3 regions of the Serratia sp. Nf2 genome follow, and region 2 is predicted to be linked to each of the others. Evidence: predicted binding sites of a transcription regulator. Region 2 holds the regulator's gene; each other region holds the start of a gene.
What was found. Region 2 encodes PurR, which represses purine synthesis genes. Its sites were predicted from a motif close to CANGCAAACGTTTGCNTG; they were not measured.

Region 1 (4,844 bases), on a different contig from region 2:
TTTGGGGCGCATCCACTATGAGGCCAACGGCACGATGGCGGCGCAGCTTTACAGCGCCGTGCGGCCGCGTTTCGCCGCCGACGATTTGGCGCAGGGGTCCGAGCGGGAGATCCGCGCGGCCTTCATCAATATGATTTGCTACTTCGGCCGCTATCAGGTGGAGGAAAGCGAGCAGCGGGTGGTGCATCAGGTCGAAGGCTGTTCGTTCCCCAACTGGGTAGGCAGCCGCCAGGTGCGTTTTTACGCTTTCAGCGGCGATCGGCTGACGTTGCGCACGGTGCCCTTGCAGCTCGGCAATGGCGTGCAGGTGGGCGAACTGGTGTGGCAGCGGACAGGAGCTTCTTTATGATCATTGTTCATCATCTCAATCACTCACGGTCGCAGCGCATTCTGTGGTTTCTGGAAGAGCTGGGCGTGCCCTATCAGGTGCAACGCTACGAACGCGATCCGCAGACTATGCTGGCGCCGGCGGCGTTGAAAAAGATCCACCCGCTGGGCAAATCACCGGTGATCGTCGACGGCGATCTGACGCTGGCGGAATCCGGCGCCATCATCGAATACCTGCAGGAAGCCTATGACGCGCAAGGGATGTTCATGCCGACTGACTTCCACGCGCGCCAGCAATACCGCTACTGGCTGCACTACGCCGAAGGATCGCTGATGCCGCTGTTGGTGATGAAACTGGTGTTCAGCCGTCTCGGGCAGCCGCCGATCCCCTGGCTGCTGCGGCCGGTGGCCGGCGCGATCGGCAAGGGCGTGCAGCGCGAATATCTCGACAAGCAGATCGCGCCGCACTGCGAATTCCTCGAACAGCACCTGAACAAGGGCAGCTGGTTCGTCGGCAACGACTTCAGCGCGGCGGACATTCAGATGAGCTTCCCGCTGGAGGCGATGGCGGCGCGCGGCGCGTTGGATGATTGTCCGAAACTGCGCGGCTTTCTGCAACGCATTCACGCCCGGCCCGCCTACCAGCGGGCGTTGGAGCAGGGCGGCCCTTACGACCTGCTGAGCTAACCGGATGGGCTATACTCGATGGGGTCATTCTTCATCGGAGGTAGCCCATGGCTACGCAAATCTTCGTTAACCTGCCCGTAAGCGATCTGCCCGCCTCGATGGCGTTTTTCACCCACCTGGGTTTCACTTTCAACCCGCAATTTACCGATGACACCGCCGCGTGCATGGTGGTCAGCGACACGATTTACGTGATGTTGCTGACTCACGACAAATTCAGGATGTTTACCCCGAACCCGATCGGCGACGCCAAACAGGCCACCGAAGTGCTGGTGTGCCTGTCGCAGCCCAGCCGGGCGGCGGTGGACGAACTGGTGCGCAAGGCGGTCGCCGGCGGCGGCAACACTTATCACCCGCCACGGGACTACGGCGTGATATACGGCCACGGATTTCAGGACCTGGATGGCCATATCTGGGAATTGATGTATATGGATCCCGCCGCGGTGCAGACGCAATAATCTCGCCGTGACGGCATTCGCCGGGGCGCCCGTCGCCCCGGTTTTATCGTGCAGGCGCCATTCCCGCCACTTTCTGCATAAATTGCCGCGATCTTTAGTTGATTAGACGCTATGGAAGGCAGGATAATCGTTTGCCTTGAATAAACCACCATAAATTACCCGTACCGCGCGCTGCGAGTTAAACGTTTGCCTTGGTGCGCATCGCCGTTGGCGATGCGACGGAAGGGCAAGGATGCGGAACGTGACGTAAACGATTACGTGGCGATCGGGCGCGGGCGAGATTACCGGCCTGCTGTGACGGGCCGATTCATGAAACACAGGGGAAGTAACCTATGTCGAACTCTCAAGCGAACCACGCCGCAAAACCAACCGGCGGGCTTGATGGCTATTTTAAAATTTCCGCGCGCGGCAGCACCGTGCGCCAGGAAGTGGTAGCGGGGCTGACCACCTTCCTGGCGATGGTGTACTCGGTGATCGTGGTGCCGAGTATGCTGGGCAAAGCGGGCTTCCCGCCGGCGGCGGTGTTTGTCTCCACTTGCCTGGTGGCCGGTCTGGGCTCGCTGCTGATGGGGCTGTGGGCTAACCTGCCGATGGCCATCGGCTGTGCGATTTCATTGACCGCTTTCACCGCCTTCAGCCTGGTGCTGGGCCAGCACATCAGCATTCCGGTGGCGCTGGGCGCGGTGTTCGTGATGGGCGTGCTGTTTACCATTATCTCGGTCACCGGCATCCGCGCCTGGATCCTGCGCAACCTGCCGATGGGCGTGGCGCACGGCACCGGCATCGGTATCGGTCTGTTCCTGCTGCTGATCGCCGCCAACGGCGTCGGCCTGGTGGTGAAGAACCCGCTGGATGGCCTGCCGGTGGCGCTTGGCGCGTTCACCTCCTTCCCGGTGGTGATGACGCTGGTCGGCCTGGCGGTGATCTTCGGCCTGGAAAAACTGCGCGTGCCCGGCGGCATTCTGCTGGTGATCATCGCCATTTCCATCATCGGCCTGATCTTCGACCCGGCGGTGAAATACCAGGGGCTGTTCGCCATGCCGAGCCTGGCGGATGCTGACGGCAAATCGTTGATCTTCAGCCTGGATATCATGGGTGCGTTGCAGCCGGTGGTGTTGCCGAGCGTGCTGGCGCTGGTGATGACCGCGGTGTTCGACGCCACCGGCACCATCCGCGCGGTGGCCGGGCAGGCCAACCTGCTGGATAAAGACGGGCAGATCATCAACGGCGGCAAGGCGCTGACCTCGGATTCCCTGAGCAGCATCTTCTCCGGCCTGGTGGGCGCCGCGCCCGCCGCGGTCTACATCGAATCCGCCGCCGGCACCGCCGCGGGCGGCAAGACCGGCCTGACAGCCACCGTGGTCGGCATTCTGTTCCTGCTGATCCTGTTCCTGTCGCCGCTGGCCTATCTGGTGCCGGTCTATGCCACCGCACCGGCGCTGATGTACGTCGGCCTGCTGATGCTGAGCAACGTCACCAAGCTGGACTTCAACGATTTCGTCGACGCGATGGCCGGCCTGCTGTGCGCGGTATTCATCGTACTGACCTGCAATATCGTTACTGGCATCATGCTGGGCTTCAGCTCGCTGGTCATCGGCCGCATCTTCTCCGGCGAATGGCGCAAGCTGAACATCGGCACCGTGCTGATCGCCGTGGCGCTGGTGGCGTTCTACGCCGGCGGCTGGGCAATTTAAGCCCCGCGGATTTCCCTCGCCCGATGGGCGGGGGAATCTGTCACGGCATTTCCCTTCTTAAGATAAGTCTTCTTCTGTTCTGCACCGCGTTTTGAAAGGCACAACAAGCTTTAACGGCTGTAAAAAAAGTGATCTACTATCGGGACCAACGCAGGCCCTGAGCCGATGTCGTCTGAATCGTAGAGTCTAAGGAAAGCATGGAAATCTTTTTTACAATCCTCATTTTGATCCTGGTGGTCTCCCTGTCCGGGGTGGTGACGCGCATGTTGCCGTTCCAGGTGCCGCTGCCGCTGATGCAAATCGCCATCGGGGCCCTGTTGGCCTGGCCGCATTTCGGGCTGCACGTCGACTTTGATCCCGAATTGTTCCTGGTGCTGTTCATCCCGCCGCTGCTGTTCGCCGACGGCTGGAAAACGCCGACGCGCGAATTCCTGCACCACGGGCGTGAAATTCTCGGCCTGGCGCTGGTGCTGGTGCTGATCACCGTGGTCGGCGTCGGCTATCTGATCTACGCCATGGTGCCGGGCATTCCGCTGGTGGCGGCCTTCGCGCTGGCGGCAGTGCTGTCGCCGACGGATGCCGTGGCGCTGTCCGGCATCGTCGGCAAAGGGCGCATTCCCAAGCCAATCATGGGCGTGCTCGAGGGCGAGGCGCTGATGAATGACGCGTCCGGTCTGGTGTCGCTCAAGTTCGCCATCGCGGTGGCGATGGGCACCATGGTGTTCACCGTGGGCGGCGCGACCCTCGAATTCCTCAAAGTGGCGATCGGCGGCCTGCTGGCCGGCGTGGCAGTCACCTGGACCTACAGTAAATCGCTGCGGGTGATGAGCCGCTGGAGCGGCGACGATCCGGCGACCCAGATCGTATTCCTGCTGCTGCTGCCGTTCGCTTCTTACCTGATCGCCGAACACATCGGCGTCTCCGGCATCCTGGCGGCGGTAGCGGCGGGGATGACCATCAGCCAATCCGGCGTGATCCGCAACGCGCCGCTGGCGATGCGCCTGCGCGCCAACAGCGTATGGGCGATGCTGGAGTTCGTGTTCAACGGCATGGTGTTCATCATGTTGGGCCTGCAGCTGCCGGGCATTCTTGAAACCTCTATCCTGCAGGCGGAGCTGGATCCGACCATCCAGACCTGGTACCTGTTCGCCGACGTGGCCACCATCTACGCCGCGCTGCTGGTGCTGCGTTTCACCTGGTTGTGGGTGATGAAGAAGGCCAGCAACCGCTTTATGAAAAAGCGCCCGCTGCAGTTCGGCGACTACAGCACGCGTGAGCTGTGGGTGGCGTCGTTTGCCGGGGTGCGCGGGGCGATTACCCTGGCCGGTGTGCTGTCGATACCGCTGTTGCTGAGCGACGGCACCGCCTTCCCGGCGCGCTATCAGCTGGTGTTTATCGCCGCCGGGGTGATCCTGCTGTCGTTGATCGTCGGCGTGCTGGCGTTGCCGCTGCTGCTGCGCGGTGTGCAGGTGGCCGACAAGAGCGCCAGCAAGCAGGAAGAACGCATGGCGATCGCCATGGCGGCCGAGGTGGCGATCGAGAGCGTGAATAAAATGGAAGAGCGCCTGGTTGCCGATACCGAAGAGAACCTCGATCCGCAGGTGTTGAAAGAGGTCAGTTCGCGGGTGACGGGCATGTTGCGGCGGCGCATCGCGTCGAAAGACGATATCGAGAATGCGCT
Region 2 (4,844 bases):
ATTGGCAGAACCACTACATCGGCGCACGCCGCGTAGTGACGCCGAAAACCATTCGTTAATGCCCTGCTCTGCGCGGTTGCGGCCTGGGTCGCAACCGCCTGTTCAAGCTCTCGCCCATCGCACCACCCCACGCGCATTTCTCGCTTTTCTTCCTGTTTTTTATGATGAAAATTGTTAAGATTGAAAGACCACAATAAAAAACGGCCCATATGACTCTCGCCCCGGCGGGAAGCGAATGGCGCTGTAAAGGAGGAAGCAATGTCGTTTGAATTACCTGCATTACCGTATGAGAAAAACGCGCTCGAGCCGCACATCTCCGCCGAGACCCTGGAATACCACTACGGCAAACACCACAACACCTACGTGGTTAACCTGAACAACCTGGTGAAAGGCAGCGAATTCGAGGGCAAATCGCTCGAAGAGATCATCAAGACCTCTGACGGCGGCGTCTTCAACAACGCCGCGCAGGTGTGGAACCACACCTTCTACTGGCACTGCCTGTCGCCACAGGGCGGCGGTGAACCGCAGGGCGAACTGGCGGTGGCGATCGTCAAATCCTTCGGCTCCTTCGCTGCGTTCAAAGAGCAGTTCACCGATGCCGCAGTGAAAAACTTCGGTGCCGGCTGGACCTGGCTGGTGAAAAAACCGGACGGCGCGCTGGCGATCGTCAACACCTCCAACGCGGCCACCCCGCTGACCGGTGAAGACAAACCGCTGCTGACCGTTGACGTGTGGGAACACGCGTATTACATCGATTACCGCAATGCGCGTCCAAAATACCTGGAAAACTTCTGGGCGTTGGTCAACTGGACCTTCGCCGCGGAAAACCTAGCGTAAGCGCAGGTTCTGAGGTGATGAGGCGCAGCCAGGCTGCGCCTTTTTTATAACCGGGGGTAAATCAGTTCAACGCGGCAACGAAGCTGAAAGCGATAATGACCGCCAACGCGCAGACGGTGGTGAACAGCGACATCTTCAATTCGGTATCCATGACAACTCCTTTAAAATGGGCTTTCCTAAGGATAAAAGGCGCACAATTAGTACGTCAAATCATTTTCCCACAGTTCGCCGATAAAATCTTGTTATCATTTCCCGGTTTATAATCTCGATTACCTCTTCCACTTTTGTTCAATATGCGACAAAATTCGCAGTTCACAACTGCGTACCGGCATCCATGCCCCTCCTGATTAAGCGCTGAAGACTTCAACACACTAAAAACTCAGTTTTCGCTTCTCTGGAGAAGGATCTACGTAGGCAAACGATTAACATCACACTTACATGCTGTAAACATGTGAGTTCAGGAGTCATTCCTTACATGGCAACGATTAAAGATGTGGCCAAACGCGCGGGCGTTTCCACCACCACCGTTTCGCACGTCATCAATAAGACTCGTTTCGTCGCCGAAGAGACCAAAGCGGCCGTGTGGGCCGCCATCAAAGAACTGCACTACTCGCCGAGCGCCGTGGCGCGCAGCCTGAAAGTCAATCACACCAAGTCGATCGGCCTGCTGGCCACCTCGAGCGAAGCGCCCTACTTTGCCGAAGTGATCGAGGCGGTGGAAAACAGCTGCTACAGCAAGGGCTACACCCTGATCCTGTGCAACTCACACAATAATATGGATAAGCAGCGCGCCTATCTGGCGATGCTGGCGCAAAAACGCGTCGACGGCCTGCTGGTCATGTGCTCCGAGTACCCCGATCAGCTGCTGGGCATGCTGGAAGACTACCGTAATATCCCGATGGTGGTGATGGACTGGGGCGCTGCGCGCGGCGACTTCACCGATACCATCATCGATAACGCGTTCGAAGGCGGCTATCTGGCCGGCCGTTACCTGATCGAGCGCGGCCACCGCGATATCGGCGCCATTCCGGGCCAGCTGTCGCGCAACACCGGCGGCGGCCGTCATCAGGGCTTTATGAAGGCGCTGCAGGAAGCGCATATCGACATCCGCGAAGAGTGGATCGTCCAGGGTGACTTTGAGCCGGAGTCCGGCTACAAGGCGATGCACCAAATCCTGTCGCAAAAACAGCGGCCGACCGCGGTATTCTGCGGCGGCGACATCATGGCGATGGGCGCCATCTGCGCGGCCGACGAGCTGGGGCTGCGGGTGCCACAGGATATTTCTGTGATCGGCTATGACAACGTGCGCAACGCCCGCTACTTCACCCCGGCGCTGACTACCATTCACCAGCCGAAAGAGCGTCTGGGCGAAATGGCCTTCACCATGCTGCTGGATCGCATTATCAGCAAACGCGAAGAGTCGCAGGTGATCGAAGTGCATCCGAAGCTGATCGAACGCCGCTCGGTCGCCGACGGCCCGTTCATCGACTACCGCCGCTAATCCCCCGCGCCGGAAGCCTGCGCGGCTTCCGGTTCCACCTCGCTCAGCCACTCCTGATTCAGCGTTTCCCCATCGCCCAGATACGCCAGCAGCCAGCTCATCGCCGGTGACGGTTTATCCTGCTGCCAGGTCAGGCAGCAAGGGCTGGCAGGAAACGGCTGCTGCAGCTGCAACGCCTTCAACTCACCGCGCTGCACCCGCGGCAGCGCCCGATGCGCCGGCATCATGCCGACGCACAGCCCGGCGCACAAACAGTCGAGCGCCGAAGTCCAGTCCGGCACCACCAGCCGCCGCTGGTTATCCAGCGTCCAGGTGACGCGCTTGGGCAGATTGCGCGAGGTGTCCTCCAGGCAAAGCGAAGGATACGGCCGCAGCTGATCGTCATTCAGCGGCCCCGTCAACTGCGCCAGCGGATGTTGCGGGCTGACCACGCACAGCCAGTTCATATAGCCCATGTCGCGGAAGGCGAAGCCGCCGCCGACCGGCACCGCACGGGTGGCACCGATCGCCATATCCGCCCTGCCGTCCACCAAGGCATCCCACACGCCGTTGAACACCTCGGGTTGCAGCATCAATTCGACGTCGGGGAAATGACGGTAGAAATCCAGCACCAGTTGGCGGCTGCGCTGCGGTTTGACGATGATGTCGACCGCGATATTCAGCTGGCCGCGCCACCCGTTAGCCACCTGCTGACAGTGGCGGCGAGTGTCGAGCATTTTTTTGATAACAACTCGCGCATCCTTGATAAACAACGCGCCGGCCGGCGTCAACTCCACGTCGCGGTGACGCCGCTCAAACAGCGGCACCGCCAGCCATTGCTCCAGCTGCCGTACGGTATAGCTCACCGCCGACGGCACCCGGTGCAGCTCCTGCGCCGCCGCGCTGAAACTGCCGGTACGCGCCACTGCGTCGACCACTTCAAGAGAATATTCAGACCACATCGCTTTGCCTTCAATTTTTTTAACAGCACTTTGCAAATATTACCGTTTCACAAGCAGAGATCCAGCCGGATACACTGGCCGGCGCTAAAAACCTGCGACACTAAAATATTAACGAGAAATACCATGCGAAATTCCTTTGGCTTTATGTTCTACCTCGCCGGCCTGAGCATGCTGGGTTATCTGGCGACCGATATGTACCTCCCCGCCTTCGGCGCCATGCGGGAGGAACTGCAAATTTCCGCCGGCGCGGTGAGCGCCAGCCTGAGCATCTTCCTGGCCGGCTTCGCCTTCGCGCAGCTGCTGTGGGGGCCGCTCTCCGACCGCCTGGGCCGCAAACCGGTATTATTGATCGGCCTGACGCTGTTCGCCCTCGGCTGCCTGGGCATGCTGTGGGTAGAGAACGCCGTGCAGCTCTGGATCCTGCGCTTTATTCAGGCCGTCGGCGTCTGTTCCGCCGCCGCCATCTGGCAAGCGCTGGTGGTCGACCGCTATCGCGAAGGCCAGGCCAACCGCGTATTCGCCACCATCATGCCGCTGGTCGCGCTGTCGCCGGCGCTGGCGCCGCTGCTGGGCGCCTGGCTGTTGAACCACGCCAGCTGGCGCGCGATCTTCGCCGTGCTGCTGGCCATCACCGTACTGCTGCTGCTACCGACGCTGATGCTCAAAGAGCGCGCCAAAACGCAGCCCACCGCCGAGGCGCCAAAAAACGGCGTCAGCTTCTGGCGACTGTTGAAATCCCCGGTGTTCAGCGGCAACGTCGCCATGTATGCCGCCTGCTCGGCAGGCTTCTTCGCCTGGCTGACCGGCTCGCCGTTCATCCTCGGTGATATGGGCTATGGCCCGAGCGACATCGGTCTGAGCTATGTGCCGCAGACGCTGGCTTTCCTGCTGGGGGGCTATGGCTGCCGTGCCGCGCTCAAGCGCATCAATGGCAAAACCCTGCTGCCGTGGCTGCTGGTAGCTTATGGTGTCAGCATGGTGGCGCTGTATCTGGTGGCGACCCTGACCGCACCGACGCTCACCACGCTGCTGATCCCGTTCTGCGTGATGGCGCTGGTCAACGGCGCCGGCTACCCGATAATGGTGGCGAATGCGCTGATGCCGTTCCCGGAAAGCAGTGGCAAGGCCGCCGCGCTGCAAAATACGCTGCAGCTGGGGCTGTGCTTTGTGGCGAGCATGCTGGTGTCGGCGTTCATTGCCCAGCCGCTGTTGGCGACGGTGACGGTAATGGTATCGACGGTGATCCTGGCCGCGCTGGGGTATTTCCTGCAGCGGGGAAAAGCGGCTGACGCGCAGCAAAAAGCGCAGCGGGAACATGCTAACTCAGCGTCATAATTACCAAGTTTAATAATCACTTAAAGAATATGTGTGCCGAGTGCGATTTACAGTTGAGTCAACGCCTCGGCACGCCTATACTCAAAAACAACCTTGTAAAGTAACACCTTATAATCTCTATATCTCAATTAGCACTTGTGTACGCGCTTTGCGTCACACTCTTTTTTTAAGGATGCGTTTATCCCGCGCCGTTCGCGCCGGGTCGTTTCTTTAAATTTCCTCTGTTCATA
Region 3 (4,844 bases), 130 kb from region 2:
GAAACTCCGAGATAACGGCGCGGTTTGACGGCAGACGCGCCAAAATCTTGTTTTAACGCAAAACGCCTCGAAAATGCCGATACTTACCTCAGATTTTTCTTGAAGAAAAATAAGCCTTACGCTAGCGTGGGAAGGTAACAAAAAAGAGTTAGCATGCTCTTTTTCGTCGCACCTCAAATCTTATTCTTATCATCCATAATGATAATAGCGAACACTTCCCGCCTCTCCGTGCGGGATTCTTTTTCCCGCCGCCGTCGCCCCAATCTGGTGCTTTATGTTGAGATTTAGTTGCCGATAATTTACATTCGCTGTCTGAGAAACCTCAACCTCCCGCGGTGGCCAGGCTGGCAACGGGTGGGCGTTCAGGAGCAAAAGACGTGCAAATGACCCTCATGGAATACATCACTCGACACTTTAACGGCGATCTTCATCGGTACGCGCAGTCGGAAGGCGTCAGCCGTGAACAAATCATTAGTTGGATAAATAATGAATGTCACGTGATCAAAGGCAGGCTGTTTATGCCGGTGAAGCATCTCCCGGTCGAACAAGCCCAGTGATGACGAAAAAAAACCCCGCCAGGCGGGGTTTTCTGTTTCTGATAACACGGAAAATCAGAAGTTATAGCCGACCACGAGGTAATAACCCCAACCGGTAGACTTGATCGGGCCCTGCGGGGTGCCGATATCCGCGCCATCCTGCCACTGGCCGCCGTTATGGAAATAACGCGCCACGAAAGAATAGTGCCAGTGATCGTAGTTCAGCGCCAAAATATGGCTGGAGGCGATCGAGTTGCCGGTGCGCACCTGTTTGCCGGTGCCGTCAACCCAATGGCTGTCCTTGCCCAGATCGGAACCGAAGTCAAAGTTGGTGAAGCCGATGTAGCTCAGGTTGCCACCCCACACCTGGGTCAATGGCACGAAGTATTTCACCTTGAAGCGGTAACCGTCCCAGCTGTTCTCGTTGGCAGCCTGGTAGTTTTCCCACTGGTATTTGGCATAGATGTTCATCGACAGGCTCATCGGCAGGCCGGTGTCGATATCGGTGCCCAGACCCATGTACCAGGTGTTTTGACGGCCGTCGGCGTTGTGGCCCAGATCATAGATGTAGTTGTTGGCGAAGTACCACTCTTTGAACGGCCCGAAGCTCAGATCGGTGCCGGTCAGTTTGTCGATGGAGAAGCGCGGTTCAATCTCCATAAACAGCGGGGAACCTTTGTCCCAGATGCCGCGATCCGGGGTGTTGCCCACGCCGAAGAACTTCGGCACGTCAACGTAACCGTAGAAATCGAACCAGTCTTTCTTGGCGAAGGCTTCGTATTCGAGATACACGTCGTTATTCAGCTGCGGCCCGAAGCGAGTGTGGTAGCTGCCCACCACGTTGACGCTCTGGTGCCACCAGTCGGAGACATATTGACTGTCTTTGCTATCAGCCATTGATGATGCACTGTAAGACGCTGCGAGCAGTACACCTGCTGCGAGAGCTATTTTTTTCATTTTATTACCACATGCTTAAAGGGCCATTTCCTGCCCGTTTAGAAAAGATGACAATGAGTCTGCCGACACCTGGCGTTGTCTTCACACAGAAACTCGGATGACGCGCGCATTATAGAAACCACTGACTGTAAGAATCTGTGATCCAGTTACGCATTTCGCGAATAGGTAATCGATTGCGTTCACATTTGTCAAATTATGTTTCATTCAAATTCACATTCGCTGTGATTTTTGTCATGCACATCGATTTTTAGCGCAGTTTTTGAGCCCACTGTCATCAAGGCGTCACCTGCTCGCCATCGTGTTGTGGAAAAGAAAAAGCCGACGCATAAACGTCGGCCTTCATCAAAATCAGCAGAAAATACGCACAGCGAAATCAGTTCACCGCCGGCACTGCCTTGGCGATGTTTTCCTGGCGGAACGCCACCTCTTCACCGTTTTTGACCTCCCAGCTGGCGACCGGAATGTCGGTCTTGGGCGCCGCCGCAACGACCGAACCATAAATCAGCTTGTCGTCGCGGCGCAAAATATAAACGTCGAGCTGATATTCATGCCGCAGATTCGCCGTGGTCAGGCGCACGGTATCGCCGCGCTCATAGTGATGCACGTCGATTTCGGGTTGTTGAATAAATTGAATGTCGCTTCTCATCGTCGTCGTTCCTTCAGGCAACATGGCTAGTTAAATTCTAGTTCAACATTGCGCCGACGGCGGATAATTTCCGTTAATTTCCGCGAGTTGCCCGCCAGCAGATCAACGAGCCGAGGGTAACCATCGCCACGCCCTGCCAGAAATTGGCGGTCAGCGAGGTGTGCAACACCAGCGCGGCGAACACCGCAGACAGCACCGGAGTGAAATAAGAGACGGTCGCCAGCAGCGTCATATTGCCGTGCAGAATGCCGACGTTCCAGGCGGCATACCCTGCCCCCATCGCCACCCCGGCGCACAGCAGCGTCACGGTCACGCCGGCGCTGAACTGCATGCCGCTTTCCGCGCTGAAGGCATATTTAAGCCATAGCGCCAGCGCGGTCAGCACGATGAACAGCACCACACCGTTGCTGCCCTGGGCGATCCTCTTGGTCAAGTTGCAGTACAGCGCCCAGATCACCGCGCCGCTGAAGGCCAGCCCGTAGCTGAGCGGATTGCTGCGCACGTTGGCCAGCATCTGCGCCGGTGACCAGCCGCCCTCACCGCTCATGATCCAGCCGATGCCGAACAGCGACAGCAGCAGCCCCGGCACCAGCCACCATTTGGCCTTTTGGCCGTTGAGCGCCAGCGCCATCAGCACGGTGAAACAGGGCCATAAGTAGTTGATCATGCCCACTTCTATCGCCTGCAGGCGGGTGTTGGCGTAGCCGAGCGACAGCGACAGGCAGATCTCGTAGCTGACGAACAGCAGGCTGCCGACGATGAGATAAGGCCGCGGAAAGCTGCGCCATTTCGGCACGCCGAGCGCCACCAGCAAAAACACCGCGCTGACGCTGTAGATCATCGCCGCGCCGCCGATGGGCCCCAGCCCTTCGCTGACGCTGCGGATCAGGCCGACGACGCTGCTCCACAGCAAAATGGCCAACAAACCGAACAGCGTGGCGCGGGTACGCGAGGGCAAAGCGGGCATAAGGCGGGTCCAATGGGTTATTTTTTATCAGGTTTTTCACTCTACTGCCGCACGCGCCAAAAAGAAAGGCGGGAAACTCCCGCCTGTGAATTTATTGCTGCGGCTGCCGCTCGAGCTGCGGCGGCGGCTGGCGAAAACGCCGGGTCAGCCAAGCCAAATAGCCAAAGCCCAGCGTCGCCCAGATAAGCCCCATGGTCAACGAGCTCTTCTCCAGGTTCAGCCACAGCACCCCCACCGTCAGCGCCCCCACCAGCGGCAGGAGCAGGAAGTTGAAGCGATCCTTCCAGCTTTTGTTGCGCCCTTCGCGAATGAAGAAGTGGCTGATCACCGACAGGTTGACGAAGGTAAAGGCCACCAACGCGCCGAAGTTGATCAGCGCCGTGGCGGTCACCAGATCGAACGACAGCGCAGACAGTGCCACCAGCCCGACCATCAGCACGTTGAGCGCCGGCGTGCGCCATTTGGGGTGGATGTAACCGAAGAATTTCTCCGGGAACACGTTATCGCGCCCCATCACGTACAACAGGCGCGACACGCTGGCGTGCGACGCCAGGCCGGAGGCCAGCGTGTTGATGAAGGTCACGCACAGGAAGATCGACTGGAACAGCTTGCCGCCGACGTACAGCGCGATCTCCGGCAGCGCGGCATCGGGCTGGTGGAAGCGTTGAATGGACGGGAAAAACAGCTGAATGAAGAACGACACGCTGATAAAGATCACCCCGCCGTACAGCGCGGTCAGGAAGATGGCGCGCGGGATCACCTTGGCGGCGTCGGGCGTCTCTTCGCACAGCGTAGTCACCGCGTCAAAACCGAGGAACGAAAAGCACAGGATAGTCGCGCCGGTAATGATCGGCAGCAGGTGCGCATTCTCGCTGAGGAACGGCCGCAGGCTCCACACCGTGCCCATCCCCTCGCCGTTGTGCAGGCCGCGCACCACCAGATAGATGAACACCAGAATGATCGCCACCTGCGCCAATACGAACAGGGTATTGAAGTTGGCCACCAGATTGACGCTTTTCAGGTTGATAGCGGTGATCAGGATAACGAAGCCCACCACCCACACCCAGGGCGGCACTTCCGGGAACAGCGCGGTCAGGTAAATCTTCGCCAGCAGCGTGTTGATCATCGGCAGGAACAGATAATCGAGCAGCGATGACCACCCCACCAGAAAACCAACGTGCGGGTTGATCGCCTTCTGCGCATAGGTGTAGGCGGAGCCGGCGGTAGGAAACTGGCGCACCAGTTTGCCGTAGCTGATGGCAGTGAACAGCACGCCGGCCAGCGCCAGCAGATAGGAGGTCGGCACATGGCCGTCGGTGAGACCCGAGACGATGCCGAAGGTATCGAACACCGTCATCGGCGTCAGATAGGCCAGGCCCATCATCACCACCTGCCACAGCTTGAGGGATTTGCGCAGCTGCGGTTTGCCCGCCGGGCCGCCGTCGATGGCTTTAATCGTCATGGCATTTCCCCTCTTGGTCCTCTGCTGTCAACCGTGCAACGTCATTCAGAGAGGCCGCGGGGAAACTGCTGCTCAGGCGGCGGGAAAAACGGGTTGGGATCACTGTCGGGCGGCCGGCGACCGGCCCGTAGGCACTGCGGCACAGGCAAACGTCTGCGCAGGGGAATGACTGAGTCATGGTTATTTCCTCGTCGGCGTCCTGTACGCCGTGATAGAAGAAATTCAGTACCGCAGCGCGCAGCCTCACCGGCCACAGGAGAGCCGATGAAATGCGCC

Region 1: a site for PurR is predicted at 1,645-1,662, ahead of C9411_RS11905 (NCS2 family permease). Genes of this name have one in related genera too.
Region 3: a site for PurR is predicted at 1,656-1,673, ahead of C9411_RS09115 (nucleoside-specific channel-forming protein Tsx). Genes of this name have one in related genera too.

Annotation. Positions count from the first base shown of each region.
Region 1 covers NZ_PYTW01000004.1:352,879-357,722, reverse strand. The annotation lists gene C9411_RS11920 (lipocalin-like domain-containing protein) at 1-349, shown strand, start outside; gene C9411_RS11915 (glutathione S-transferase family protein) at 346-1,014, shown strand; gene C9411_RS11910 (VOC family protein) at 1,062-1,469, shown strand; gene C9411_RS11905 (NCS2 family permease) at 1,802-3,163, shown strand; gene C9411_RS11900 (Na+/H+ antiporter) at 3,361-4,844, shown strand, end outside.
Region 2 covers NZ_PYTW01000003.1:143,322-148,165, forward strand. The annotation lists gene C9411_RS08455 (C40 family peptidase) at 1-59, shown strand, start outside; gene sodB (superoxide dismutase [Fe]) at 259-837, shown strand; gene C9411_RS08465 (YnhF family membrane protein) at 899-988, opposite strand; gene purR (HTH-type transcriptional repressor PurR) at 1,313-2,338, shown strand; gene punR (DNA-binding transcriptional activator PunR) at 2,335-3,279, opposite strand; gene punC (purine nucleoside transporter PunC) at 3,403-4,614, shown strand.
Region 3 covers NZ_PYTW01000003.1:277,222-282,065, forward strand. The annotation lists gene C9411_RS09110 (hypothetical protein) at 378-557, shown strand; gene C9411_RS09115 (nucleoside-specific channel-forming protein Tsx) at 612-1,493, opposite strand; gene C9411_RS09120 (hypothetical protein) at 1,867-2,139, opposite strand; gene yddG (aromatic amino acid DMT transporter YddG) at 2,213-3,106, opposite strand; gene C9411_RS09130 (APC family permease) at 3,198-4,568, opposite strand.